2 regions of the Ramlibacter sp. bp-362 genome follow, and region 1 is predicted to be linked to the other one. Evidence: predicted binding sites of a transcription regulator. Region 1 holds the regulator's gene; the other holds the start of a gene.
The links. Region 1 encodes NrdR, which represses ribonucleotide reductase genes. Its sites were predicted from a motif close to CACNANATNTNGTG; they were not measured.

Region 1 (14,584 bases):
GCTCGACGTAGCGGGCGATCAGGTCGATTTCCAGGTTGACGCGCGCGCCGGGCTGGAGGGCGTGGAGGGCGGTGTTCTGCACGGTATGGGGGATGAGGTTGATGCTCAGCTCGGTGCCTTCGGCGGTGTCGGCGATGCTGTTGACGGTGAGGCTGACGCCGTTGACGGTGATCGAGCCCTTGTACGCCAGGTATTTCGAGAGTGTTTTCGGCGCGAGGATGCGCAGCTCCCAGCTCTCGCCCACGGCTTCCATCTTCAGCACGCGGCCGACGCCGTCCACGTGGCCGGACACGAGGTGGCCGCCCAGGCGGTCCTGGGGGCGCAGGGCCTTTTCCAGGTTGACGGCGCCCGGCTGGTCCAGGCCCGCGGTCTTGTCCAGGGATTCGGCGGAGATGTCGATCGTGAAGTGGCCCGCGTTGGCGTCGAGCGAGGTCACCGTCATGCAGGCGCCGTTGAGCGCGATGCTGTCCCCCAGCCCCACATCGTCCAGGTAGCCGGCCGGCGCCGTGACGGTGAGCCGCTTGCCGTGCTGCTGGGAAGATCCGAGGTCGTCGATGGCGGCGATACGCCCGACGCCGGTGATGATGCCGGTGAACATTCCGGCATTTTCGCAGGTTCTTCAGGCCCCCTCTCCCGCTCGCGGGAGAGGGCCGGGGTGAGGGCGGTGGCTAGAAGTCGGCGCGGCCGGGGATCCGGGCGAGGATCCGCAGGTCCGCCCCCACCCGTTCCACGCTCTCGAACTCCAGTCCCACCGCCTCGTCCAGCCCCGCCAGAGGCCCGATGTTCACCATGCCTTGCCCCGTCCCGAGCAGCTTCGGCGCGAGGTAGACCAGGAATTCGTCCACCAGTCCCTCGCGCAGCAGCGAGCCGTTGAGCTTGAACCCGGCTTCCACGTGCAGTTCGTTGACGCCGCGTCCCGCGAGGTCCTTCAGCAGCGCTTCCAGGTCCACCTTGTGGCCGGCGCCGGGCAGGTGGGTGACGGTCGCGCCGCGCGCGAGCAGCTGCTCCTCCGCCTTCGGATGCCGTTCCGCGGCGTAGATCCACACCGGCCGCCCGGGCACGTCGAACAGCGCCGCCGTCGCCGGGGACTGCAGGCGGCTGTCGACGACGACCAGGGGCGGCTGGCTGCCGACCGGCGCCAGGCGCACGTCGAGGCGCGGGTCGTCCTCCAGCACCGTGCCGATGCCGGTGAGCAGCGCGCCGGCGCGGGCGCGCCAGGCGTGGCCGTCCGCGCGCGCCGCCTCGCCCGTGATCCACTGGCTCTGCCCGTTCGCCAGCGCGGTCTGGCCGTCGAGCGATGCCGCGATCTTCATCCGCACCCAAGGGCGCCCGCGCACCATGCGGCTGAGGAAGCCGATGTTGAGGGCGCGTGCCTCGGCCGCGCCGGGCCCCACCTCCACGGCGACGCCGGCGGCGCGCAAGCGGGCGAAGCCCTGTCCGGCCACCAGCGGATTGGGGTCGGCGAGCGATGCGACGACGCGGCCGATGCCGGCGGCCACGAGCGCGTCGCAGCAGGGACCGGTGCGGCCGTGGTGGGCGCAGGGCTCGAGCGTCACGTACGCGGTGGCGCCGCGCACGTCTTCGCCGCGCGCCGCAGCGTCGCGCAACGCCGCGACCTCCGCGTGCGCCTGGCCCGCCGGCTGCGTGTGTCCTTCGCCCAGCGCGCGCGTGCCGTCGGCGGACACGAGAACGCAGCCGACGCGAGGGTTCGGTTCGGTGTGGCCGACGGCGCGGCGCGCGAGTTCGAGCGCCCTGCAGAGCCAGCGATCGTGCGCGTTCATCCCCCCATTCTCATCCATGCGGCGGCCGCTCCACCTTTCGGGCTGCGTATCCGACCGGTTGTCCCCACCCGATGGCATGCCAACTGGGGGTCCGATAAGGTTGCGACCATTCGAGCATTCCGGGACCAGGAGAGAGCATTGAAAACCCAGCGCGGCTTCACGCTGATCGAGCTGATGATCACGGTGGCGATCGTGGCCATCCTGGCGTCGATCGCGTATCCGTCGTACACCCGGTACGTGGCCCGCGGCAAGCGCGCGGCCGCGCAGGCGATCATGCAGACCGCGGCGAGCCGGCAGGAGCAGTACATGCTCAACGCCCGCAGCTACGCCACCTCCCTGGCCGACCTGAAGGTCGCCGTTCCGCCCGACGTGGCCTCCGCCTACGACATCACCGTCACGGCCGACAGCGCCGCGACGCCCCCGACCTACTCCTTCACGGCGACCCCCAAGGGAGCCCAGATCGGCAACGACAGCAAGTGCGGCACGCTGACGCTCAAGAACACCGGCGAAAAGGAGGCCAGCGGCGGCGCGGCCGACTGCTGGTGAGGGAGCCCGTCGTGCGCAGGCAGTCCGGCTTCACCCTGATCGAGCTGATCGTGGTGCTCACGGTCGCGGCGGTCCTGATGGGCATCGGGATCCCGTCCTTCCGCGAGTTCACGGCCACCCAGAAGGTCAAGGGCGCCGCCTTCGACTTCGCCGCGGCGCTGCTGCTGGCCCGCAGCGAGGCCGTCAAGCGCAACGCGACGGTCACGATGGCGCAGACCGGTGGCAGCTGGAGCAACGGCTGGACCGTGGCGAGCGGGGGCACGACGCTGTCGACCCAGGGCTCGCTCGGGACGGTGGACATCACCCCGATCGACCCGTCGACGACGACCGCGGTGTCGTACCAGGGCAATGGCCGCCTGGATCCGGCGACGACGCTCAGCTTCGAGTTCGCCACGGCCCATACCAAGCAGGTCCGCTGCCTGACGATCCGCAGCGACGGCGTCCCGAACACGACCAGCACCAGCTGCCCGACACCATGAGCACGCCTTCTCCCCGCCCGCTGCACGGGCAGCGCGGCGCCACCCTGATCGAGATCCTGGTCGCGCTGATCATCCTGATGGTCGGCCTGCTGGGGCTCATCGGCGTGATGATCCAGAGCCAGCGGGCGCAGCTGGAGTCCTACCAGCGCGCCCAGGCGATGCTGCTGGTGCAGGACATGGCCGCCCGGATCAACTCGAACCGCGTGGCGGCGGACTGCTACGCGGTGGCGGTCACGCTGGGCACGGGTTCTCCCACCATCCCGCCGTGCGGCGTCGGCAGCGGCACCCAGCAGGCCCGTGCCGACGAGGACCTGGAGGCGTGGGACAGCCTGCTGAAGGGCAGTGCCGAAACCAGCGGCGGCGGCTCGAACGTCGGCGCCATGCTGGGCGCCCGCGGCTGCATCCAGAAGGACGCGGCCACCGGGATCTTCCAGGTCAGCGTGGCGTGGCAGGGCAGCCAGGCCGCCGGCGCGCCGCCGGCCGGCATCACCTGCGGCACCGGTTCCTATGGTTCGGACGACGCGCAGCGCCGTGCCGTGAGCATCACCGTCCTGCCGGCGGTGGCGAGCTGATCATGAATTCCTTCCGGACCTCCCAGCCGACCTTGCGCAGCCGCCAGCGCGGCCTGACCCTGATCGAGTTCATGGTCTCGATCACCATCGGCCTGCTGATGGTGGCCGCGATCGCCGCGCTCATCGCCTCGCAGAGCGGCAACCGCGCCGAAGTGGACCGGGCCGGCCGCATGATCGAGAACGGCCGCTACGCGATCCGCGCGATGGCCGACGACATCCAGCTGGCCGGCTACTGGGGCGAACTCAATGGCGTGCCGACCACGGCGGCGCTGACGGCGCTGCCGGATCCGTGCAGCCTGGCCCTCGCCGACATCGAGGCGGCGACGCAGCTGCACATCCAGGGTTTCGACGCGCCGGCCTCCGGCGCCGTGCCCTCCTGCGTCAAGGAGCAGCTGCCCGGCACCGACATCCTGGTGATCCGCCACGCCGACCCGGACACGAGCGCCCTGGAAACCGGCGGCCTGCCGGACCTCGGCAAGCTGGTGGAGGGCCAGCCGTACCTGCAGACGGGCCTGAACACCGCGGGCACCGCCTTCGCGTCCACCATGCACCTGGGCGCCGACGCGACGACCAACGCGACCAACTTCCCGCTGAAGCGCAAGGACAAGGTGACCACCGCGACCGTGCGCCGGGTGCTGGCCCACATCTACTACGTCTCGAAATGCAGCGTGCAGGTCTCCGGCAGCTGCACGGCCGGCGACAACGGCAACCCGATCCCGACGCTCAAGATGATCGAATTGGCGGCCGAGTCCGGCGCCGCCGCCTGGTCGGACCCGGTCACCATCGCCGAAGGCATCGACACGCTGCAGATCGACTACGGCCTGGACACCGACAGCGACGGCGCCCCCGACAGCGACGTGGACGGCAGCGCCCTCACGCACCTGAACATGGGCGACGTGATGGCCCTGCGCATCCACCTGGTGGCGCGCAGCCTGGAGAAGTCCCCCGATTACACGGACGACAAGACCTACGACATGGGAACCTCCCCCGCGTTCGGCCCCAAGAACGACGCCTACAAGCGCCACGCCTTCGTGCAGTCGGTGCGCCTGGTCAATCCCAGCGGCAGGAGGCAGCCATGAACGGGCAACGCCGCCAGGCGGGCATGACGCTGGTCGTCGCGCTGGTGATGCTGGTGGTGCTGACGCTGATCGTCGCGTCGGCCATCCGCTTCGGCAACATCAACCTGAAGATCACCGGCAACGTGCAGGCCGAGACCGAGGCGGTCTCCGCCGCGCAGGTGGCGCTGGAGTCGATGATCCAGACGATCAACACGTCGCCGAACATCAGCACCATCACGAGCCAGAGCCCGACCATCTCCACGGGTGGCGGCACCTACACGGTGGCCGTCAGCAAGCCGGGCTGCCTCTACAACAAGCCGATCAACAACGCGGACCTGGACCCGACCAAGACGGGCGACCTGGCCTGCTTCGAAACCGCGGATACCGAGAAGCTGGTGACCACGAACAACACGCTGACCACCAGCCCCACCGCCTGCAAGGACCAGCAATGGGACATCCAGGCGGATGTCGACGACGACAGGTCAGGGAGCAAGGCGACGCTGCTGCAAGGCGTCTCCGTGCGTGTGGGAGCCGAGGTGCAATGCCCGTGATCTTGCAGGCCCGCAAGGGCGCAGGAGCTGTCATGAAAAAACTACGAACCATCTTCCAGGCCTTCCTGATGCTGCTCACGCTCGGGCTGGCCGCCGTTTCGACGAACCTGCGCGCGGAGGACATCGACATCTACGTCGACAACGCGGGCACGTCGGGCACGCCGAACGTGCTGTTCGTGATCGACAACAGCTCGAACATCGCCTCCACCTGGGGCGGCGGCGGCTGCAGCGGCTACCAGGGCACGAACGAGGCACCCTCCCTCGGCAGCGGCACGGCCGGCGGCGTGATCCAGTGCGCCCTGGTCGACGCGATCAACTCGCTGCCCAACGGCGCGCTGAACATCGGCATCATGGTCGGCAACGCCAACAACTTCGCCACCGAGTCGCGGCCCACCACCAACCTGGGCTGGCACGAGGTCTGCCAGGGCGGCACCGGCGGCTGCCTGCTGCGCAAGCTCGCGCTGATGGACACCAACAACAAGGCGAGCCTCACGAACTTCGTCAAGCAGTGGCAGAAGGACAACAGCGGCGGCAGCAACGCCTTCAACGTGACCGTCAACAGCGCCGCCTCCGGCGCGATGATGCAGGAGGCCTGGGCCTACTACAACGGCCGCACCGGCCTCTCGGGCAAGTCCTATTCGCCCTCGCTGCTGCAGGACTGCCAGAAGAACTTCATCATCTACATCGGCAATACGGACAAGACGCCGGCCAACGAGAACGACTCCGGCACGGGCGCGCTGGCGGCCGCCGGCGCGAGCACCGCCCTGCAGGCCAAGATCAAGGAGACGGTGACCTTCAACCCGGCGATCTGCGGTTCCAAGAACATCACCTCGAAGCCCGCCGCCAACAACAGCAACGACTGGTCCGAGAACTGGGCGGACGAGTGGGCCCGCCTGATGTTCTCCCAGGACGCGGGCACCAGCACGCAGGAGGGGATGCAGAACATCACCACCTACTCCATCGGCATCATCGACAACAACAGCAACCAGTGCACGGCGGACTACCCGGCGCTGCTGTCGAAGATGGCGGAGAAGGGCGGCGGCAAGAACTTCCGCGTCGGCAACGCGTCCGAGATGGCGGCCGCGCTGGCGTCGGCGCTGAACGAGGTGCAGGCGGTCAACAGCGTGTTCTCGTCCGCCTCGCTGCCGGTGTCGGTGAACGCCGAGGGCAGCTACCTGAACCAGATCTTCCTGGGCATGTTCCGCCCCGACTCCTCCGGCGCGCCGCGCTGGCTGGGCAACCTGAAGCAGTACCAGCTGATCCGCAACAGCTCCGGCAACCTGGTGATGGGCGACGCCTGCACCGGCACCGGCTGCCCGAAGCCCGCCATCACCTCCGGCGGCACGGGCTTCCTGGCGCCGGACGCGATCAGCTTCTGGACCTACAAGGACACGGCCACCCTGCCGGACAGCAAGGGCGGCTTCTTCGTCAACGACCCCAAGGGCACGCCGCCGCACGGCTACGACATGGCCGACGGCGAGGTGGTGGAAAAGGGCGGCGTCGCCCAGCAGCTGCGCAAGCAGAACCTCACGGCGACCTTCGCGGGCGCCAGCGGCACCAGCGTCAACCCGCGGCGGGTGTACACCTACTGCCCGCAGGGCGACGGCGACATCACGAACCCGTGCGAGAAGGACCTGGCGCACCCGGACAACGACTTCTCGACGACCAACACGAACATCGCCGCCGCCTCCTTCGGCTCGGCGCTGACGGTCCCTGTGTCGTCCATCGTGCGCAACGGAACGACCGCCACCATCACCACCGTGGGTAACCACGGCTTCCGCACCGGCTCGATCGTCACGATCCGCAACGCGGGGCAGCCGGAATACAACCGCACGCAGACGGTAACGGTGCTGAACGGAACCCAGTTCACCATGGACGGCCTGCCGGACTACCCGAACCCGGTGTCGACCATCCCGTACACGGTCAGCGTGCCGGGCTCGGGGGGCACCTACACGATCACCGACCTGAAGCGCACGACCAGCACCACCACCGGCTCCAACAGCGAGACGGTCACGGTGACGACCTCCGTCGACACCCCGTACACGGCGGGACAGACCATCCGCATCTCGGGCGTGACCCCGGCGGATTTCAACGGCACCTGGGTGATCGCCACCAAGCCGGCGGCGAACAAGTTCACCTTCTCGATCCCCGTCTACCCGGTCAGCCCGGCGCTGAACAGCTACACGGCCGTGCATTCGCCCCGGTCGGTGGCGATCAACTCGATCGACCTTTCCGGCGGGACGTACACCGTCCAGACGGCGCAGGACCATGGCTTCCACGTGGGCCAGACGGTGACGATCTCCGGGTCCAACTACAAGGGCAACACCGGCGGCTACGTCGGCGCCCAGGTCATCACCTCGGTGACCGGCCTGCGGAGCTTCACCATCGCCACGCCCTCGGGCAACGCTTCCAAGTCGGGCGGCGCCGGCAGCGTCGCGCCGTCGACCACGGGCAAGAGCATCTCGCTGAAGCGCGACGGCACGACGGCGGCCACCTCGGCGACCGCCACCGGCGCCCCGGACAAGTGGTTCGCCAACGGCGACAAGGTGGACATCACCAGCACCGGCAGCTTCCCGAACGAAGCGGGTTACCTGGTGAGCGGCGCGACCATCCGCTGCACCGGCACCTGCAACACGTTCCAGTTCGACATCACGGCGACGCCGCCCGAGGCCGCCACCGGCTTCGGCAGCGTGAGCGTCCCGGGCGCCGGCGCGACGGGCACGATCGCCACGGGCAACCTCAAGCGCACGGGCAACCTGGCGTCGGTGACGGGCATGGTCACGGTCGGCGGCTCCTTCGTGAACGGCGCCACGGTGGACATCAGCGCCGCGTCGGGCGCCGCCCCGGCCAGCGAGGCCGGCTACGTCGGCACCTTCCAGATCAACTGCGGCGCCGACACGAGCTGCAGCAGCTTCACCTACGGCCCGATCCCGCTGACCCCCGCCTCGCCGGCGACGGGCAACAACATCCAGGCCTATAGCGGCAACACGTCCCCCGACAAGGACGTGATGATCCGGTGGCTGCGCGGCCAGGACAACCAGGGCGAGGAGAAGGGCCCGGGCAACGGCGTGACGGTCCGCCCGTCCGTCCACGGCGACGTGCTGCACTCGCGGCCGCTGGTGATCAACTACGGCGACTCGCGCGGCATCGTGGTGTTCTACGGCTCCAACGACGGTGTCTACCGCGCCGTCAACGGCAACCAGGAAAACGCGATCACCGGCACCGTCACCTCCGGCACGGTCACCAGCGACGTCACCGTGCCCGCGGGCGGCGAGCTGTGGGGCCTGATCCTGCCGGAGCACTTCCAGCTGATCAACCGCTACCGCGCCAACGCGCCGGAGCTGAAGTTCCCCGGCTCCTTCCTGTCCACGGCCCAGCCCAAGGACTACTTCGTGGACGGGCCGACCGGCGTGTACCAGAAGCTGAAGCCGGACAACAGCATCGAGCAGGCGATCATCTACCTGACGATGCGCCGCGGCGGCCGCCTGATGTACGCGATCGACGTCACGCAGCCGCTGCAGCCCAAGGTGCTGTGGTCGATCAGCCAGCAGACCACCGGCTTCGAGGAACTGGGCCAGACCTGGTCGCGCCCGCGCCTGACGCTGCTGCAGAACTACGGCACCATGGTGGCCGGCAAGCTCGTGCGCACCCCGGTGCTGGTCTTCGGCGCCGGCTACGACCCGGCGCAGGACGCCGAGCCGCCGAGCGGGGACACCATGGGCCGCGGCATCTTCGTGATCGACGCGCTCACCGGCGCCAAGGTGTTCAGCGCCAGCGTCTCCTGCCCCGCCAGCACGGCCAACTGCCGGCAGGTGAGCGGCATGAAGTACGCGACGCCGGCGGACATCGCCTTCGTCGACCGCGACCTCGACGGCTTCACCGACAAGTTCTACTGGGGCGACCTGGGCGGGAACCTGTGGCGCGCCGACGTGAGCATGGGCACCGTCGGCGACTGGAAGGTCACGCGCATCGCCCAGCTGGGGTGCAACACCGGCGAGTGCGCGGCCGGCGCGACGCCGCGGAAGTTCTTCTTCCCGCCGGCGGTGCTGAGCGTGCGGGCCGCGGGCGCGCCCCAGTCATACGACGCGCTGTCCATCGTGTCCGGCGACCGCGAGCACCCGCTGCGCGACGAGGCGAACACCTTCTCGGCGTACCACGTCCAGGACCGGTTCTTCATGGTCAAGGACGTGAACACCAGCGTGATGACGTCGACGTCGGGCACGGGGACGGTCACCGAGAACGTCACGGCCAGCGACACCGACCTGTTCAACGCCACGTACCTCACCTACGACGGGACGAAGAACGGCTTCTACATCAACTTCGTCGGCGCCGGCTGGAACGACGCGACCAACAAGCCCGACGCGAGCAAGACGGCCACGCTGGGCGAGAAGGGCGTGAACGCGCCGGTGGCGGTGAACGGGCAGATCTTCTTCTCGACCAACCAGCCGAAGGACAAGACCAACACCTGCGTGGCCAACCTCGGCGCCGCCCGGGCGTACGCGATCAGCCCCTTCACCGGCAGCATCACGCGCAACGAGCTGTCCGGCGGCGGCCTGCCGCCCAGCGCGGTGACGGGCCTGATCACGATCACGGAGACGGACGCCAACGGCAACAAGACCGAGACGCAGGAGAAGTTCTGCATCGGCTGCGGCATGTCGGGCACCCAGGCGGGCGGCACCAACACCGCGCCCTGCACCTCCGCCCTGGAGAACTGCAACATCGGCACCGTGATCCCGAAGAACCTCAAGCGCACCTACTGGTACCGCAAGTAGCGCTCCGCGCCGGGGCCGCAGCGGTTTAGTGCGGTCTTCGGCATCCTCGCCGCGCAATCAGGCCGCCCACCGGGCGGCCTGATTTGCTTCCGGCCGCCGGCGCGCCTGCCTAGATTGGCGGCCATGGACCGGGCCCGCGGCTTCACCCTCGTCGAATGCGTCATCGTGCTGGCGGTGGCGGCCCTGCTGGCTTCGGCGGCCGTGCCCTCGTTCGGCTTCCTGGTGCGCCGCATGCAGCTGTCCACGGCCGGCAGCGACCTGCTGGGGGGCCTGCTGCTCACGCGCAGCGAGGCGATCAAGCGCCGCGTGCGCGTCGTGATGTGCAAGTCCGCCGACGGGCAGTCGTGCGCGGCCGCCGGCGGCTGGCAGCAGGGCTGGATCGTCTTCGCGGACGCCAACGGCAACGGCCAGCGGTCCGCTGCCGAGCCCCTGCTGCACGTGCAGCCGGCGCTCGCCGGCTCGCTGAGGTTGACGGGCACCTCCAGCGTCGCGAAGTACGTGAGCTATGCGCCCAGCGGCGCGACCAAGCTGGCGGGCGGCGGCTTCCAGGCGGGCACGCTGACCCTGTGCAGCGCTTCGCCCGAGCCCGGAACGGGCCGGCAGGTGGTGATCAACGCGACCGGGCGGCCGCGGACGCAGCAGGTGAAATTGAAATCGTGCGGCTAGCGCCGGATCTCGTCGACGACCAGCTTGAAGTCGTCGAGGTCCTCGAAGCTGCGGTAGACGCTGGCGAAGCGCACGTAGGCCACCTTGTCCAGCTTCTTGAGCTCGCGCATCACGAGCTCGCCGATGCGCGAGCTGGGGATCTCGCGCACGCCCAGGTTGAGCAGCTTTTCCTCGATGCGCTCGACGGCGTTGTCGATCTGCTCGGTGCTGACCGGCCGCTTGCGCAGCGCCAGCTTCATCGAGCCGAGCAGCTTGGTGCGGTCGTACTCGATGCGGCGGCCGTCCTTCTTCACCACCGCCGGGAAGGCCACGTCGGGCCGCTCGTAGGTGGTGAAGCGCTTCTCGCAGTGCGCGCACTGGCGGCGCCGGCGGATGAAGCCGCCGTCCTCGGCCATGCGCGTCTCCACCACCTGGGTGTCGGCGTGGCCGCAGAACGGGCACCTCATGGCAGGCCTATTTGTAGACCGGGAAGCGGCGGGTCAGGGCGCTGACCTGCTCGCGCACCCGGGCGATGTTGGCGGCGTCGCGCGGCTTGTCCAGCACGTCGGCCACCAGGTTGGCGGTCAGGCGCGCTTCCTCTTCCTTGAAGCCGCGGGTCGTCATGGCGGGCGTGCCGACGCGCACGCCGCTGGTGACCATCGGCTTTTCCGGGTCGTTCGGGATCGCGTTCTTGTTGATGGTCATGTGGGCCTGGCCCAGCACGGCCTCGGCTTCCTTGCCGGTGATGCCCTTGGAGCGCAGGTCCACCAGCATCACGTGGCTCTCGGTGCGGCCGCTCACGATGCGCAGGCCGCGCTCGACCAGGGTCTCGGCGACGACCTGGGCGTTGCGCGCCACCTGCTGCTGGTAGGCGCGGAACTCGGGCTGCAGCGCCTCCTGGAAGGCCACCGCCTTGGCGGCGATGACGTGCATCAGCGGGCCGCCCTGCAGGCCGGGGAAGATGGCGCTGTTGATCGCCTTCTCGTGCTCGGGCTTCATCAGGATGAAGCCGCCGCGCGGGCCGCGCAGGCTCTTGTGGGTGGTGGAGGTGACCACGTCCGCGTGCGGGACGGGGTTGGGGTAGACGCCCGCGGCGATCAGGCCGGCGTAGTGGGCCATGTCCACCATGAAGAGCGCGCCGACATCCTTCGCCACCTTGGCGAAGCGCTCGAAGTCGATGCGCAGGGAATAGGCGGAGGCGCCGGCGATGATCAGCTTGGGCTTGTGCTCGTGGGCCTTGCGCTCCATCGCGTCGTAGTCGATGGCTTCGTCCTTGTCCAGGCCGTAGCTCACCACGTTGAACCACTTGCCGCTCATGTTGAGCGCCATGCCGTGGGTCAGGTGGCCGCCCTCGGCCAGGCTCATGCCCATGATGGTGTCGCCCGGCTTCAGGAAGGCCAGGAACACGGCCTCGTTGGCCTGGGCGCCGGAGTGCGCCTGCACGTTGGCCGCCTGGGCGCCGAACAGCTTCTTCACGCGGTCCAGCGCCAGCTGCTCGGCGACGTCGACGTACTCGCAGCCGCCGTAGTAGCGCTTGCCGGGGTAGCCCTCGGCGTACTTGTTGGTGAGCTGGGTGCCCTGCGCGGCCATGACGGCGGGCGAGGCGTAGTTCTCGCTGGCGATCAGCTCGATGTGCTCTTCCTGGCGGCGGTTCTCGGCCTGGATGGCGGCCCAGAGTTCGGGGTCGGTCTGTTCGATGAGGATGCGGCGGTCGTACATGTGGCAGTCCTGAAGATGTCCCTGTGCAATGACAAGGGCTGCCCAGGCGAACGGCGGAACACGAGGCACGCTCCCCCGTGGTTTGGCGGGGCGCGATGCCCCGGGGAATCCACGTCAGCGCGCCGGCCTTGCGGCGGCGCGCCTATCGCCAGTCGCGTACGTGGATAGTTTACCCGTTCAGACGGCGGGGGCCGCGGCGTCGGCGTGCTTGGCCGGCGGCGTCTCGACCGGCGCCACGGTGCGCAGCGGCTGGGGCGCCGGCAGCGGGATGGGGCGGAGGCCGGCCACGGCCTGCAGGCGGGCGTGCTCGGCCAGCACCTTCTCGGCGTAGCCGCCGTCCTCGGGCAGCAGCGCCGCGCCCACGTAGAACTTCAGGCCGGCCTGCACCGAGCCGGCGCGCTGGATGCACTCCTGCAGCACCTTGGCGCCGACGCGCAGGTTGGTCACCGGGTCGAAGGCGGCCAGCTTGCCGCCGAAGCTCTCGTACTTGTCGCTGTGGATGCCGGTCATGACCTGCATCAGGCCCTGGGCGCCCACCGGGCTCTGGGCGAAGGGGTTGAAGCTGGATTCCACGGCCATCACGGCGAGCAGCAGCAGCGGGTCGATGCGGGTGCGGCCGCCGATCTCGTAGGCCTCGGCCACCAGGGCGCTCAGGGGCTCGGGCGCGACGCGGTACTTCTTGCTGAGCCAGTAGGCGACGGCGGCCTGCTGCTTGGGCAGGTCCTTGGGGTTGAGGGCCGTGGCGCGGTCGATGGCATCGAGCTCGGGCACGAGGCCGAGCGCCTGCGCCTGGCGCGCATGCAGCCAGGTCATGAGGTGCGATTCGCTGGCCTGGCGCAGGTCGGGCCGGGCGAGGAGGGTGAGCGCGGAGAACACCACCGCCAGCCCCACCACCGCGAAGCCGTTGTGCGTGATCTCGAAAAAGCCCTGGGCGACGTCGCTGACGAAGGTCTGCACGCCCCGGCCCAGTTTTCCTAGCGCTGTCATAGCACTTCCTTTCTACGCGTGGATCCGGGTGGGGTGCCGCGCTGGGGCGGCAGGTCACCTCGGCTCCCCGTTTGGATTGGTACGCCGTCGGACCGGAGGGCCTCGTTCGCGAGGGGTCCTGTCACGGCCCGGCTCGCCGGGTTCGGCAGCGGGTTCTGGTCTGGCCCGGGCGGCGGCCCGGGAACGGGGCGGATTCTAGGCAGGCGCTAAATGCCGGGTCAAGGATGTTTGCATGGTTTCTTATTCGTCGTGGTTCTGTTGAATGGGGAAAATTTAAGGCTGAGCCATCGCGCCCTGGCGTCGGAGGAGGCCGCCGTCCCGTGTCAGGCGGGGGCTGACAGCGGTCCGTCGCTAGCAAATCGGTAGCGCCCCGCCGTTGGTGGCGTGCTCGGCGGCCGCTCGTCGGCCGGCGGGCGGCGGGCCGCCGCCTGTCCGGAATGGCGGGGACCGCCGCCCGGCGCCCAATCATGGCGCCCCGCGCGATTGAAAACGCGCATTTGAAAAGCGGGGGACCCTGACCTAACTTGTCTGCACCCGAGTGATCGGGTGTCAGCCGGTAGGGCCACATCCCGTGGCAGCCCCGGCCCCTCTTGGAAGCAATCTTTGCTTCCGGCGCAATGCGGACACCCGGTCCGTGTTGCGAACCCAGACGGCAGCGACATCGGGTCGGACCGTCCAGCCCGGCAGGCAGCTTCAGGCTCCTGGCCGGGCTTTCCATTTGGGGCGGCGCACGCCGCGCCGCGAATCGCGGTGAGAATAGGGTCTTCGCCCCCCTTCCGGGGGCTTTCCATTCCGACGACGATTCCTGCAGTGAGCACCTTGAAGACCCACGACACCCAGGCGCTGGACGCGCTGACCGGGGGTGCCTTTTCCGCGCCGACCTCCGGCGAACGCGCCGCCCGCGTGCGCGAATGGCTGGCCGCCGAACCCAGCGCCGACCAGATGCAGGAGGTGTTCCGCGAACTGAGCGCGCGCGACAAGGGGGCGGCCCGCCCGCTGCGGGAGAAGCTCGACGAGATCAAGCGCGCGCGCGGCCAGGAGGCGATCGCCGCCGAATGGGCCGAGAAGGCCCGCCACCTGCTCGCCCAGCCGCGCCTGAACATTGCCGACGCGATGGCCTGGCAGCGCGACGCCGCCAAGGCGGGCGCGCCCCTCAGCCGCGAGCCGCTGGCCACCGTCAAGACGCAGCTGGCCGAACGCATCCGCGGCATCGAGGACCTGCAGAACCGGGTGCAGGTCCAGCGCGAGGCCGCCGTCCTGCTGGCGCAGCGCATCGAGGTGCTGTCCACCAAGTCCTGGAAGGACGCGGAAGCCGCCGCCGAAGCGCTGCGCGCCGACGTGCCGCAGTGGCAGGCGCAGGCCGCCGCCCTGCTGGAAGACCCGAACTGGAGCAGCGTGGACCCGCGCTTCCCGCCGCTGCTGGAAGCCTCGCGCGGGCAGCTCCAGGTGGTGTGGGACGCCTTCCAGAGCGCCG
Region 2 (14,584 bases), on a different contig from region 1:
ACAGCGAGCCCTTGTAGCTGGAGTAGCGGCCGCGCTCGCGGGCCAGCTCGGTCGAGGCCCAGTAGGCGTGGTAGCAGACGGCCTCCATGGACTCGTCGGCGAACTGGATCGCCTCCTTGCTGGCGTAGGGGATGCGCAGCTCGTACAGCGCGTCCTGGAAGCCCATCACGCCCAGGCCCACCGGGCGGTGGCGCATGTTGGAGTCCCGGGCCTTCTTGACCGCGTAGTAGTTGATGTCGATCACGTTGTCGAGCATCCGCATGGCGGTGGAGATGGTCCGCTTGAGCTTCTCCTGGTCGATCTTCCCGTCCTTCAGGTGCTGCAGCAGGTTCACGGAGCCCAGGTTGCAGACGGCCGTCTCGGTGTCGGAGGTGTTCAGCGTGATCTCGGTGCAAAGGTTGGACGAGTGCACCACGCCCACGTGCTGCTGGGGCGAGCGCACGTTGCAGGCGTCCTTGAAGGTGATCCAGGGGTGGCCGGTCTCGAACAGCATCGAGAGCATCTTGCGCCACAGGTCGTTCGCCGGGATCGTCTTGCTGGGCTTGATCTCGCCGCGCTTCGCCTTCTCTTCATAGGCCAGGTAGGCCTTCTCGAACTCGGCGCCGAACTTGTCGTGCAGGTCGGGCACGGAGGAGGGCGAGAACAGGGTCCACTCGCCCTTTTCCATCACGCGGCGCATGAACAGGTCGGGGATCCAGTTGGCCGTGTTCATGTCGTGCGTGCGGCGGCGGTCGTCGCCGGTGTTCTTGCGCAGCTCCAGGAACTCCTCGACATCCAGGTGCCAGGACTCCAGGTAGGCGCAGACGGCGCCCTTGCGCTTGCCCCCCTGGTTGACGGCCACGGCCGTGTCGTTCACCACCTTCAGGAAGGGCACGACGCCCTGCGACTCGCCGTTGGTGCCCTTGATGTGCGAGCCCAGCGCGCGCACGCGCGTCCAGTCGTTGCCCAGGCCGCCCGCGAACTTGGACAGCAGCGCGTTCTCCTTGATGGACTCGTAGATGCCGTCCAGGTCGTCCGGCACCGTGGTCAGGTAGCAGGAGGACAGCTGCGAGCGCAGGGAGCCGCTGTTGAACAGCGTCGGCGTGGACGACATGAAGTCGAAGCTGGACAGCACCTCGTAGAACTCGATGGCGCGGGCTTCGCGGTCGATCTCGTTCAGCGCCAGGCCCATGGCCACGCGCATGAAGAAGGCCTGCGGCAGCTCGATGCGCGTCTTGCGCACATGCAGGAAGTAGCGGTCGTACAGGGTCTGCAGGCCCAGGTAGTCGAACTTCAGGTCGCGCTCGGCCTTCAGGGCCGCGCCCAGGCGCTTCAGGTCGTACTGCAGCAGCTTCTCGTCCAGCAGCTCGTTGTCCACACCCTTCTTGATGAAGAGGGGGAAGCTGTCGGCGTAGGCCGCGGCGCGCTCGGCCTGCGGCACTTCCTGGCCCAGGACTTCCTTGAAGATCGTGTGCAGCAGCAGGCGGGCCGTGACGAAGGTGTAGTCCGGCTCCTTCTCGATCAGGGTGCGGGCGGCCAGGATCGAGGCCTTGTAGACCTCGTCCAGCGGCACGCCGTCGTACAGGTTGCGCTGGGTCTCGGCCACGATCGGCTCCGGCCGGACGTCCGCGCCCAGGCCCGAGCAGGCGTCGACGATCAGCGCCTGCAGCGCGCCCGTGTCCAGCGGCACGCGCTGGCCGCGGTCCAGGACGTGCAGCTGCGGCGCGGCGGGGGCTTCCTGCTGCGCCTGCTTGGCGCGCTCCTGGGAGCGGCGCTCGCGGTACAGCACGTAGGCGCGGGCGACGTCGTGCTGGCCGCTGCGCATCAGCCCCAGTTCGACGGCGTCCTGCACGTCCTCGATGTGGAAGGTGCCGCCGCCGGGACGCGAGCGCACCAGGGCGCGCACCACCTGCTGCGTGAGCTGGTCCACCGTTTCGCGCACGCTGGCCGAAGCGGCGCCCTGGGTGCCGTGCACCGCCAGGAAGGCCTTCATCATCGCGATCGCGATCTTGTTCGGCTCGAACGGGACCACCGCGCCGTTGCGGCGGATGATCTGGTAGTGCGCCAGCGGCGCCGCGGCGGCGAGCGCGGACGGCGCCGCGCTCGTGGCGCCGAGGGCGCCGGAGGCGGGAACGGTGGGAGTGCTCAGGGCAGGTTGCATGCTTCTTCCTCTGCTGCGTGTGTTCTTCCGGAGGGGACCGAGTGTAATCGCCCCGCCAGCTGCAAAGCACTATAGATAGGGCCCACGGGCATTGCAAGCCACTAGATGTAGTGGTTACACGGAGCAAGGTGGTGCACCACCTGTGGACAAGCTTGTGGAGCGCCTGTGATGCGCGGAAAACGCGCAACGCGCGCGATCAATGCGTGAACTGCTTCGCGACGGTTGCGTTGTGGCGCGGCAACTGCCGGCGCCTCATGCGGGGAACCACTCCCGCGGCCAACCGAGTTCGCGTTGCAGCAGCGCCCAGTCGAAGCCCGGACCGGGGTCCTGCTTGCGCGCGGGGGCGATGTGCTCGTGGCCCGCGACGTGGCGGATCGGGTAGTGCTGCGCGATCGCGGCGCAGACGGCGGCGAGCGCCTCGTACTGCGCCGGCTCGAATGTTTCGCCCTCGAGGCCTTCCAGCTCGATGCCCACCGAGTCGTCGTTGCAGTTCGCGCGGCCGCGATACTGCGAGTTGCCGGCGTGCCACGCGCGTGCGTCGCAGCTCACGAACTGCAGGAGCGCGCCGTCGCGGCGGATGAAGAAGTGCGCCGACACCTGCATGCCGCGGATCTGCTGGAAGTAGGGATGCGCGTCCCAGTCCAGCGTGTTGGTGAACAGGCGTTGCACCTCGTCGCCGCCGTACACGCCGGGCGGCAGGCTGATCGAGTGCACCACCACCAGGTCGATGCAGGCGCCGGGCGGCCGCGGGCCGAAGTTGGGCGAGTCCACGCGGTGCGCGAAGCGGTACCAACCCGCCTGCCAGAGCGGGTCGCGCGCGTCAGGCGCTGCGGCCTTGCGGGTCATCGGCCTCCTCGCTGCCGGGCGTGGCGATGCCCAGGCGGGCGATGCGGTAGCGGATCTGCCGCAGGCTCAGGCCCAGGCGCTGCGCCGCCGCCGTGCGGTTGAAGTTGGTCTCGCGCAGGGTCTTCACCAGGATCTCGCGCTCCTGCTGGTCCAGGTAGGCCTGCAGGTCGTTCGGCACCGCCGGCGCGGCCGCGGCGTCCGGCGCCGCGGCAGCCGCTTCGCCGGACGGCAGGGGCAGCGCCGCGGAGGGCGCGAAGTCCACCTGCAGCTGCGAGCCCTCGCTGAGCGCGAGCGCGCGGTGCAGCAGGTTCTCCAGCTCGCGCACGTTGCCGGGCAGCGGATGCGCGCGCAGCTGCTCCAGCAGCTCCGGCGTGAGGCGTGGCGGGGCGATGCCCGTCTCCTGCGCGATGCGCGCGAGCACCGCCTCGCACAGGGCCGGCAGGTCCTCGCGCCGCTCGCGCAGCGGCGGCACCAGGATCTCGATCACGTTCAGGCGGTAGAACAGGTCCTGGCGGAAGCGGCCGGCCTGCACGTCGGCGGCCAGGTCCTTGTGCGTCGCGCTGACGATGCGCACGTCCACCGCGTCTTCCTGCGTGGAGCCCAGCGGGCGCACCTGCCGCTCCTGGATCGCGCGCAGCAGCTTGGACTGCATGGGCAGCGGGAGGTCGCCGATCTCGTCGAGGAACAGCGTGCCGTCGCGCGCCGCCTGGAAATAGCCTTCGCGGTCGGCGCTCGCGCCGGTGTACGAGCCCTTCCTGGCGCCGAAGAACTCGGCCTCCAGCAGCGCCTCGGGGATCGCGCTGCAGTTCACGGCCACGAAGGGGCCGCTGGCGCGGTGGCTGCAGGCGTGGATCGCGCGCGCGACCAGTTCCTTGCCCGTGCCCGATTCGCCGCGCACGAGCACCGGGGCCATGCTGCGGGCGACCTTGGCGATGCGTTCCTTCACCGTGCGCATGGGGGCGGAGTCGCCCACGAGCCGCTGCAGCGCAGCCTCGCCGGACGGCAGGCCGCTGGCGGCCGGCGCACGCGGGCTTCCCGCCGTGCGGCGCTCGCCGCCTTCCTGCAGGGCGGAGGCGACCACGCTGCGGAACTGCTTCAGGTCCACCGGCTTGGTGAGGTAGTCGAAGGCGCCGGCCTTCAGCGCCTCCACCGCGTTCTCGGCGGAGCCGTAGGCCGTCATCACGACGCAGCGCTCGGGCCGCTGCTGCGCCGTCATGCGCTGCAGCAGGTCGAGCCCCAGGCCGTCGGGCAGGCGCATGTCGGTGATCACGGCGTCGAAGCGGCGCTCCTCCAGCATCTGCAGGGCCTCGCCCATGGTGCCGGCGGCGTCGACGCGGTAGCCCTCGCGCAGCAGCGTCAGCTCGTAGAGGGTGCGCAGGTCCGGCTCGTCGTCGACGACCAGGATGTGGGCAGGGGACGCGGCTTGGGGCATCAGGCGCGTATTGTGGCAAAGGGTGCCGCGTCCGGCATCTCGCTCGTGCGCGTGCGGAATGTCACGCCGAAGCTGTTGCCCTCGCGGCCGCTGCCGTCGGGTGCCGGGCCGCGCGCGTAGGTGATCAGGGCGCCGTGGCGGTCGCACAGTTCGCGGCAGATGTACAGGCCCAGGCCGCTGGAGCGGCTCTCGGAGGAGAAGAAGGGCTCGAACAGGTGGCGCTGCACGCCGGGGTCCAGCGGGGCGCCGTCGCTCCAGACGTGCAGCCGCGCCTGCGACAGGTTGAGGTCGGTCGCCACGATGATCGAACCCGGCCGCGCCGACGCATGGCGCAGCGCGTTGTCCAGCAGGTTCACCAGCACGCGCCGCAGGTGCTCGCCATCGAAGGCGGCCCAGGCGGGGCTGGAGGCCGTGCGCACCTGCAGGCGCTCGCCGGCGCGGGCGTTGCGCTCCCATTCGGCGACCAGCACCTGCACCACCTGGTCCAGCTCCAGCCAGTCGGTGCTGGGCGCCTGCACGCGGGCGAGGTTGAGGATCTCCTCGACGATCTGCGACAGCCGCTGCGTGTTCTTGCCCACCAGCGCCGCGAGCTGCTGGTGGCCCGGGTCGGAGAGTTCCTCCGCCAGCAGGCCGTTCGCCTGCGCGATGGCGGCGAGGGGATTGCGGATCTCGTGCGCCACGGCGGCCGACATGCGGCCCATCGCGGCCAGCTTCTCGGTGCGCAGCCGCGCCTCGGCCTCGCGCAGGTCCTGCAGGAACATGACGCACAGCGCGTCGGCGTACGGGTCCTGCGGCGGCGTGAGCCGGGTGCGCACGCGCAGGTGCAGGCGTTCGCCCGGTGCGAGCTGCAGCGCGAGCTCGGCGGACTGCTCGTCGCCGCTGTCGAAGGTGCGCTGCGCCAGCGCCGCCAGCGGCTTCCAGGCCGGGCGCGACAGCAGCGCGAGCGACGCGGGCGCCTCGCGCGCCTGCCAGCCCAGCAGCGTGCGCGCCGCGGGGTTGGCCGCGTGGATGCGCCAGTCGGCGCCGACCACCAGCAGCCCCTCGCTGAGCGTGTCGATCACCAGTTCGTTGACGTGCGCCTGCGTGCGCGCCGCGGAGAGGCTGCGCCGCGCCGCCAGTTCCTCGCGCGCGAGCCGCACCGCCAGCTGGTTCGCCAGCAGCGCCACGACGAAGTAGCCGCCGCCCGCCAGGCCGGCCTGCACCAGGCGCGAGGTGTGCTCCGCCGCCTCCAGCGACATCACCCAGCCGTCGGCCAGCAGCAGCAGCGTCACGCCGGCCGCGGTGCCCAGGGCCAGCAGGCTGGAGCCGAGCACCGAGGCGGTCAGCACCGGCAGGGCGAACAGGGGCGAGTAGTTGAGCCCCGCCGCCTGCAGGAACTGCAGCGTGGAGAAGGCGAGCAGGTCGATGCCGATGCTGAAGACCCATTGCGGGTCGAAGCTGCGGCCGGGCGCCGACGGCCGCGTGAACACGCGCACCGCCACGGCCGCGGCCAGGTAGGCGACGCACAGGGCCAGCTGCCAGTAGTCGAGCGGCGCGGTCTCCGAGACCATCAGCATGCCCAGCACCAGCAGCAGCACGAGGGCGATGCCGATGCGGGCCATCATGAAGCCGACCCACAGCCGGTGGAAGGGCCGCGCCTCGGGCAGCACCGGCAGGGCCGGCGCCTCCCAGGTCCACGTGGAGTGGCCCCAGGTGGAAGGCGGCAGGGGGGCGGCCATGGTCTTCAGCGGCCGGCGCGCAGCCGGTGCTCGTTGCAGCAGTAGTAGCGGCCGTCGGCGCCGCGCACGGCGTCGGGCCGGGGCAGGTGCACGCCGCAGGCGGTGCAGCTCACCATCTCCTGCGGCGCGGCCAGGGGCGGGCGGTGCGTGGACTGGCGCTCCCGGATGCGCCCGTTGCGCCACACGAGGTAGGCGATCACCAGGACCGCCAGGAGCACGAGGTATTTCATGGCGTGCGTCCCAGCACCACTTCCAGCACGAAGCGCGAGCCCACGTAGGCCAGCAGCAGCAGCACGGAGCCGATGTAGATCACGTTGACGGCGCGGCGGCCGCGCAGCCCGAAGCGCGCGCGTCCCAGCAGCAGCGCGGCGAAGACGATCCACGACAGCACCGAGAACACCGACTTGTGGTCCCAGCGCCAGGCGCGCCCGTACAGCACCTCGGAAAAGAAGATGCCCGCCACCAGCGTGCCCGTGAGCAGCACGAAGCCGGCGCCGGCGAAGCGGAAGGTCAGCCGCTCCAGCGTGAGCAGCGGCAGGCCGGCCTGCGGCTCCGCGCCTTCGCGGATGCTGCGCTCCACGCGCTGCAGCAGCCAGGCGTGCACGGCCGCCGCGGCGAACAGGCCGTAGGCGGCCACCCCGAGCGCCCAGTGCAGCGACAGCCAGGGCGACGCGCTCACGTGCAGCGGTGCGCCCGGGAACACCAGGGCCAGCAGCACCGCCGCCGCGCCCAGGCCGAACAGGGCCCAGCGCGCCTGCAGCTGCGGGAACATCTGCCGCTCCACGGCGTAGACCGTCAGCACCAGCCAGGCAGTGACCGACAGCGCCGGCGCGAAGCCGAAGCGCGGCGGGTGCCCGAACAGGCTCCAGACCAGTGACGCCGCATGCAGCAGCCAGGCCGCGAGCAGGGCCCGGCGCGCGGCCGCTTCGCTCAGCCGCGACGCCCCCGCGGCGGGGACCGCATAGGCGGCCGCCGCGGCCAGGCTCAGCGCCACACCCGCGGGGGACGCACTGGATAAAATCATGGGAGAAGTTTAGCCCCCCGGCTTTCCCGCGCCCTTCGCGCCCCGCCCGCCTGTGGCGCAACCCCCACTCCCTTCCATGGCCTCCGCCCTCTCCGACAAACTCTCCCGGCTCGTGAAGCAGATGCGCGGCCAGGCCCGCATCACCGAAGACAACGTGCAGGAGATGCTCCGCGAGGTCCGCATGGCGCTGCTGGAGGCCGACGTCGCGCTGCCGGTGGTGCGCGACTTCGTCGCCCGCGTGAAGGAGAAGGCGCTGGGCCAGGAGGTCGTGGGCTCGCTCAACCCGGGGCAGGCGCTGGTGGGCATCGTCCACCGCGAGCTGGTGGCCACCATGGGCGCGGGCGTCAGCGACATCAACCTGGCGGCGCAGCCGCCGGCGGTGATCCTGATGGCCGGCCTGCAGGGCGCCGGCAAGACGACCACGACGGCCAAGCTCGCCAAGCACCTGATCGAGAAGCGCAAGAAGAAGGTGCTGACGGTCTCGGGCGACGTCTACCGCCCGGCCGCCATCGAGCAGCTGAAGACGGTGACGAAGCAGGCCGGCGCCGAGTGGTTCCCCAGCACGCCGGACCAGAAGCCGGTGGACATCGCGCGGGCCGCGGTGGACTTCGCGCGCAAGCAGTACTTCGACGTGCTGCTGGTCGACACGGCCGGCCGCCTCGCGATCGACGAGGCGATGATGCGCGAGATCAAGGAACTGCACGCGGCCGTCCACCCGGTGGAGACGCTGTTCGTGGTGGACGCCATGCAGGGCCAGGACGCGGTCAACACGGCCAAGGCCTTCAAGGAGGCGCTGCCGCTCACCGGCATCGTGCTGACCAAGCTGGACGGCGACTCGCGCGGCGGCGCGGCGCTGTCGGTGCGCCAGGTGACGGGCGCGCCCATCAAGTTCGCCGGCGTCAGCGAGAAGATCGACGGCCTGGAGGTGTTCGACGCGGAGCGCCACGCGGGCCGCATCCTGGGCATGGGCGACATCGTGGCCCTGGTCGAACAGGTGCAGGCCGGCGTGGACATGGAGGCGGCGCAGAAGCTCGCCGCCAAGGTCAAGAGCGGCGAGGGCTTCGACCTGAACGACTTCCTGGCGCAGATCCAGCAGATGAAGCAGATGGGCGGCCTCTCCACGCTGATGGACAAGATGCCGGCGCAGGTGCAGGCCAAGGCCGGCCAGGTCGACATGGAGAAGGCCGAGCGCGACGTGCGGCGCAAGGAAGGCATCATCTGCAGCATGACGCCGGCCGAGCGCCGCAAGCCCGAGATCATCAAGGCCACCCGCAAGCGCCGCATCGCCGCCGGCGCCGGCGTCCAGGTCCAGGAGGTCAACCGCCTGCTCAACGAGTTCGAGCAGATGCAGGCCATGATGAAGAAGATGAAGGGCGGCGGGCTGATGAAGATGATGAAGCGCATGGGCGGCGGCAAGGGCATGCCCAAGCTTCCTTTCTAGCCCGAGGCCGCCCTCAGGCCGCGACGGCGACCTCGCCGCGCAGCGAATGCGGCAGCGCCTCGGTGATCGTCACGTCCACCATCTCGCCCACCAGGCGCTTGTCGCCGGCGAAGTTGACGATGCGGTTGCACTCGGTGCGGCCCATCAGCTCGTTCGGGTCCTTGCGGGAAGGCCCTTCGACGAGGATGCGCTGCACGGTGCCGACGCGGCTCGCGCTGATGCGCTGCACGTTCTCCTCCAGCACGGCCTGCAGGTGCTGCAGGCGCTCGAGCTTCACGGCGTGCGGCGTGTCGTCGTGCAGGTTGGCCGCCGGCGTGCCGGGGCGCGGGCTGAAGATGAAGGAGAAGCTGGCGTCGTAACCGACGTCCTCCACCAGCTTCATCAGCTTCGCGAAATCCTGTTCGGTCTCGCCGGGGAAGCCGACGATGAAGTCGGAGGACAGCGAGAGCTGCGGCCGCACGGCCCGGAGCTTGCGGATCGTGCTCTTGTACTCCATGGCGGTGTAGTTGCGCTTCATCGCCATCAGGATGCGGTCGCTGCCGTGCTGCACCGGCAGGTGCAGGTGGCTCACCAGCTGCGGCACCTTGCCGTAGACGTCCACCAGGCGCTGCGTGAACTCGTTCGGGTGGCTGGTCGTGTAGCGGATGCGCTGGATGCCGGGGATCTCCGCCACGTACTCGATCAGCAGGGCGAAGTCGGCGATCTCGCTCGTGCCGGCCATGGCGCCGCGGTAGGCGTTGACGTTCTGCCCGAGCAGCGTCACTTCCTTCACGCCCTGGTCGGCCAGGCCGGCGATCTCGGTCAGCACGTCCTCGAAGGGCCGCGAGACTTCCTCGCCGCGGGTGTAGGGCACCACGCAGTAGCTGCAGTACTTGGAGCAGCCTTCCATGATGGAGACGAAGGCCGAAGCGCCGTCGACCCGCGCGGGCGGCAGGTGGTCGAACTTCTCGATCTCGGGGAAGCTGATGTCCACCTGCGGGCGCTGCTGGCGCTCGCGCGCGTGCAGCAGTTCCGGCAGGCGGTGCAGCGTCTGCGGGCCGAACACCACGTCCACGTAGGGCGCGCGCTCGATGATGGCCGCGCCTTCCTGGCTGGCGACGCAGCCGCCCACGCCGATCAGCACGCCCTTCTTCTTCAGGTGCTTCACGCGGCCGAGGTCGGAGAACACCTTCTCCTGCGCCTTCTCGCGCACCGAGCAGGTGTTGAACAGGATCAGGTCGGCCTGCTCCGGGTCCTGCGTGGGCTCGTAGCCTTCGGCCGCGTGCATGACGTCCGCCATCTTGTCCGAGTCGTACTCGTTCATCTGGCAGCCGAAGGTCTTGATGTACACCTTCTTCATGGGGGCGCTCACTTCAGCAGCAGCCAGCGGGTCTGCCAGATCATGTCCAGCAGCTCGTTGAAGCGCTTGTAGCCGTTCGGGTCGCCGGTGGTGACGCCGCCGACCTTGGTGTATTCCTCCTGGTTCAGCAACCAGACCTCGTGCACCAGCCCGGCGCTGTCGCGCTTGTAGACGGTGTAGAGCGTCTTGCCGGCCAGCGCGCCGGACAGCACCAGCATGTTGTTGCGGTCGCGCACGCGCGCGCCGGGCGACAGGCGATCGGGCTTGCCGTCCACCGTGATGATCGGCGGCGTGGCGCTGACGGCGATGATGGCGGGCTTGACGTCCCTGGGCGCATCGCGCATCACGGCCTGGCCGAATGCGGCGGTGGCGGCGAGGGCGACGCCGGCAAGGAAGAGGCGGGTCCAGCGGTTCATGGTGTAGATCCAGAGGCTGTGAAAACGACAAAGGCACTGTGGTGGACAGTGCCTCTGCTTGTCAACGCGGAGCGTTGTAATCTGGTGGCGCTTCAGGGACTCGAACCCCGGACCTGCGGATTATGATTCCGTCGCTCTAACCAACTGAGCTAAAGCGCCTGTGAGCCCGCGATTATAGCCAAAGGTTCGGGGGGGTCGGTGGGGTTCGCTTCGCTCACCTGCCGGCGGCGCGCCGCCGCCACCCTACGGGGGCCGGCGACCGGGAAGCTCAGCGGTGCTTGAACTGCGCCTTGCGCTTCTCCACGAAGGCCGCCATGCCTTCCTTCTGGTCCTCGGTGGCGAAGAGGGCGTGGAACAGGCGCCGCTCGAACATCACGCCGTCGGCCAGGCCGCTCTCGAAGGAGCGGTTGACCGACTCCTTGGCCGCCAGCACCGCCAGCTGCGAGTAGTCGCAGATCTGCAGGGCGGCGCCCAGGGCCTCCTCCATCAGCTTGTCCAGCGGCACGATGCGGCTCACCAGGCCCGCGCGCTCCGCTTCGGTGGCGTCCATCATGCGGCCCGTGAGCGCCAGGTCCATGGCCTTGGCCTTGCCCACCGCCCGCGGCAGGCGCTGCGTGCCGCCGGCGCCCGGAATGATGCCCAGCTTGATCTCGGGCTGGCCGAACTTCGCGTTGTCGGCGGCGATGATGAAGTCGCACATCATGGCCAGCTCGCAGCCGCCGCCCAGGGCGAAGCCGCTCACGGCGGCGATCACCGGCTTGCGGATCGAGCGGATCGTCTCCCAGTTGCGCGTGATGTAGTCGGTCTTGTAGACGTCGGCGAACTGGTAGGTCGCCATCGCCCCGATGTCGGCGCCGGCGGCGAAGGCCTTCTCGCTGCCGGTGAGCACCATGCAGCCGATCGCGTCATCGCCGTCGAAGGCCTTCATGGCCTGGCCGAGCTCGTCCATCAGCTCGTTGTTCAGGGCGTTGAGCTGCTTGGGGCGGTTCAGCGTGATGACGCCCACCTTGCCTGCTTCGGTGCGCACGTTGATGAATTCGTAGGCCATGCCGGTCTCTCCTGGGGTTCGGGGCAACTATAACCAAGGGAAACCATGCTGCGGACCGCACCGCCCCCGGTGCTAGATTCGGCGGCGAAGGAGACCCCATGAGCGAAGCCAACGTCCTGTGCGAACTGCGCGGAAGCGTCGCCCTCGTGACGCTGAACCGGCCGCAGTCCCTCAACAGCTTCACGCGGCAGATGCACCGCGACCTGTGGGCGGTGCTGGACCGCATCGACGGCGACAAGGCCGTGCGCGCCGCCGTCATCACCGGCGCGGGCCGCGGCTTCTGCGCCGGCGCCGACCTCGCCGAATTCGACTTCGAGCCCGGACCCGACCTCGTGCAGCGCGCGGACCCCGGCCCAGTGATCGAGCAGGCCTTCAACCCCAGCGTGCGCAAGCTGATGGCGTTGCGCGTGCCCACGATCGCGGCCGTCAACGGCGTCGCGGCGGGCGCGGGCGCCTCCTTCGCGATGGCCTGCGACCTCGCCGTCGCCGCTTCCAGTGCCTCGTTCATCCAGGCCTTCAGCCGCATCGGCCTCGTGCCCGACGCCGGCGGCAGCTGGTTCCTGGTGAAGAAGCTGGGGCTGGCCCGCGCCATGGGCTGCGCGATGCTGGGCGACAAGCTGGGCGCGCAACAGGCCAAGGAATGGGGAATGATCTGGGACGTCGCGCCCGAGGGGCAGGACTGCGTGGCCGTGGCGATGCAGCTGGCCGAACGGCTGGCCGTGCTGCCCACGACCGCGCTGGTGCAGACCCGCAGGCTGCTGCGCGCCGCCGCGACCAACGAGCTCGAGGCGCAGCTGCAGCTGGAACGCGACACGCAGTCGGCGCTCGGCAAGACCCACGACTACATCGAGGGCGTGATGGCCTTCCGCGAGAAGCGCCCGGCGCAGTTCACAGGCGAATGAGCAGCAAGCTTTCCCCCGCCGCCCTGGCCGCCCGCGTGGGCGAGGCGATGTTCGCCGTGGACGCCGCGTCCAAGGACTTCATGCAGATGGAACTGGTCGCCTGCGAGCCCGGGCGCGCCGTCATGCGCATGAAGGTGCGCGCGCCCATGCTCAACGGCCACCAGATCTGCCACGGCGGACTGATCTTCACGCTGGCGGACTCCACCTTCGCCTTCGCCTGCAACAGCCACAACAAGGTCACCGTGGCGGCCGGCTGCAGCATCGAATTCCTCAAGCCCGCGCGGCTCGACGACGTGCTCACCTGCGAGGGCGTCGAGCAGGTGCTGCAGGGCCGGCACGGCATCTACGACATGAAGGTCACCAACCAGCGCGGCGAGGTCATCGCGGTGTTCCGCGGCAAGAGCGCCAGCATCCAGGGCACGGTGATCCCGGAGGACGAGACATGAAGCAATTCCCGCTGGAACCCATCGAGAAGGCGAGCGTCGACGAACTGCGCGCCCTGCAGCTGAAGCGCCTGAAGGCGACGCTGCACCACGCCTATGCGAACTCGCCCGCCTACAGGCGCAAGTTCGACGTCGCCGGCGTGCATCCGGAGGACTGCCGCAGCCTGGCCGACCTGGCGAAGTTCCCCTTCACCACCAAGGCGGACCTGCGCGAGGGCTATCCCTTCGGCATGTTCGCCGTGCCGCGCGAGCAGTGCGTGCGCATCCACGCCTCGAGCGGCACCACCGGCAAGCCGACCGTCGTGGGTTACACGAAGAACGACATCGAGACCTGGTCGACCGTGATGGCGCGCAGCATCCGCGCCTCGGGCGCGCGGCCCGGCGAGATGGTGCACGTGAGCTACGGCTACGGCCTGTTCACCGGCGGCCTGGGCGCGCACTACGGCGCCGAGAAGCTGGGGCTCACGGTCGTGCCCTTCGGCGGCGGCCAGACCGAGCGCCAGGTGCAGCTGATCCACGATTTCCGGCCCGACATCATCATGGTCACGCCCAGCTACATGCTGGCGATCGCCGACGAGTTCGAGCGGCAGGGTCTGGACCCGCGCGAATCCAGCCTGCGCCTGGGCATCTTCGGCGCCGAGCCCTGGACCAACGACATGCGCGCGAAGATCGAGCAGCGCCTGGGCATGGACGCGGTCGACATCTACGGCCTGTCGGAAGTGATGGGGCCGGGCGTGGCCAACGAGTGCATCGAGACCAAGGACGGCCCGACGATCTGGGAGGACCACTTCTATCCCGAGGTGATCGATCCCGAGACGGGCGAGCCGGTGGCGGAGGGCGAACTGGGCGAGCTGGTGTTCACCAGCCTCACCAAGGAGGCGCTGCCCATCGTGCGCTACCGCACGCGCGACCTCACCCGCCTGCTGCCCGGCACCGCGCGCACGATGCGCCGCATGGAGAAGATCACGGGCCGCAGCGACGACATGATGATCGTGCGCGGCGTCAACGTCTTCCCGACGCAGATCGAGGAGCTGATCCTGCGCCAGTCCGTGCTGGCGCCGCACTACCAGTGCATCCTCACGCGCGAGGGGCCGCTGGACGCGCTGACGGTGGCCGTCGAGGCCGGCCCCGGCCTGCCCCACGACCACGGCGAGGTGCAGGCCGCGGGTGAGCGGCTGGCGCACGACATCAAGGTCTACGTGGGCACCAGCGCGCGCATCGAGCTGCGCCCGGCGGGCGGCATCGAGCGCAGCATGGGGAAGGCGAAGCGGGTGGTGGACCAGCGGAAGCTCTAGCTTTCCGTCATCCCCGCGCCCTCCCTCCCCCGTCATCCCCGCGCAGGCGGGGACCCAGGGCTCCCGCATTCAGCTGCGCGCTGCGCGCGCAGTCCCCGACGCCCTGGGCCCCCGCCTCCGCGGGGGTGACGGGAAGGCTATCTCTGCTCGATGTGGTCCACCAGCAGGTCCAGCCAGGCCTCGTCGCCCATCGTCACCTTGATGCGCACCGGCAGGTACAGCAGGTTCGGCGCGAACCACATCTCCGCCAGGATGTTGCCGCGCGCGTGCGGGATCGGGCGCGGCTTCAGGTGGAAGGCCTCCACGGGGCCCAGCGTCGGCGTGTTCAGCACCTCGCGCTCCACGATGTCGTAGACCCAGCGGTCCACGCCGCCGGGCCGCGCCAGCCACACGGTCACGGTGCGGCCGACCTCCAGCACTTCCTTGCCCGTGGCGAAGCGGTGCGTCAGTTCCACGAACTGGCTGGCGGTGTCCTGCACGCCCGGCGGGCGCGGCACCGTCTTGCCGTTGCCGAGCGTGACGACCTGGTCGCCGATGTGC

Region 2: the regulator NrdR is predicted to act here: its motif matches at 2,240-2,253, upstream of ACY0MJ_RS16980 (ribonucleoside-diphosphate reductase subunit alpha).

What each region holds. Positions count from the first base shown of each region.
Region 1 is NZ_JBUDXE010000004.1:183,527-198,110, forward strand. Features, by position in the region: gene ACY0MJ_RS07100 (riboflavin synthase) at 1-598, opposite strand, end outside; gene ribD (bifunctional diaminohydroxyphosphoribosylaminopyrimidine deaminase/5-amino-6-(5-phosphoribosylamino)uracil reductase RibD) at 669-1,781, opposite strand; gene ACY0MJ_RS07110 (type IV pilin protein) at 1,920-2,327, shown strand; gene ACY0MJ_RS07115 (GspH/FimT family pseudopilin) at 2,339-2,806, shown strand; gene pilV (type IV pilus modification protein PilV) at 2,803-3,378, shown strand; gene ACY0MJ_RS07125 (PilW family protein) at 3,381-4,457, shown strand; gene ACY0MJ_RS07130 (PilX N-terminal domain-containing pilus assembly protein) at 4,454-4,987, shown strand; gene ACY0MJ_RS07135 (PilC/PilY family type IV pilus protein) at 5,020-9,759, shown strand; gene ACY0MJ_RS07140 (GspH/FimT family pseudopilin) at 9,883-10,425, shown strand; gene nrdR (transcriptional regulator NrdR) at 10,422-10,871, opposite strand; gene glyA (serine hydroxymethyltransferase) at 10,879-12,123, opposite strand; ZMP/ZTP riboswitch at 12,157-12,289, opposite strand; gene ACY0MJ_RS07155 (lytic transglycosylase domain-containing protein) at 12,301-13,110, opposite strand; gene ACY0MJ_RS07160 (DUF349 domain-containing protein) at 13,921-14,584, shown strand, end outside.
Region 2 is NZ_JBUDXE010000012.1:48,104-62,687, reverse strand. Features, by position in the region: gene ACY0MJ_RS16980 (ribonucleoside-diphosphate reductase subunit alpha) at 1-2,140, opposite strand, end outside; gene ampD (1,6-anhydro-N-acetylmuramyl-L-alanine amidase AmpD) at 2,393-2,986, opposite strand; gene ACY0MJ_RS16970 (sigma-54-dependent transcriptional regulator) at 2,961-4,418, opposite strand; gene ACY0MJ_RS16965 (two-component system sensor histidine kinase NtrB) at 4,418-6,136, opposite strand; gene ACY0MJ_RS16960 (PP0621 family protein) at 6,142-6,366, opposite strand; gene ACY0MJ_RS16955 (cytochrome C assembly family protein) at 6,363-7,160, opposite strand; gene ffh (signal recognition particle protein) at 7,237-8,601, shown strand; gene miaB (tRNA (N6-isopentenyl adenosine(37)-C2)-methylthiotransferase MiaB) at 8,615-9,940, opposite strand; gene ACY0MJ_RS16940 (hypothetical protein) at 9,949-10,356, opposite strand; tRNA gene ACY0MJ_RS16935 (tRNA-Met) at 10,439-10,515, opposite strand; gene ACY0MJ_RS16930 (enoyl-CoA hydratase) at 10,625-11,404, opposite strand; gene ACY0MJ_RS16925 (enoyl-CoA hydratase-related protein) at 11,503-12,306, shown strand; gene paaI (hydroxyphenylacetyl-CoA thioesterase PaaI) at 12,303-12,752, shown strand; gene paaK (phenylacetate--CoA ligase PaaK) at 12,749-14,044, shown strand; gene ACY0MJ_RS16910 (DUF3108 domain-containing protein) at 14,182-14,584, opposite strand, start outside.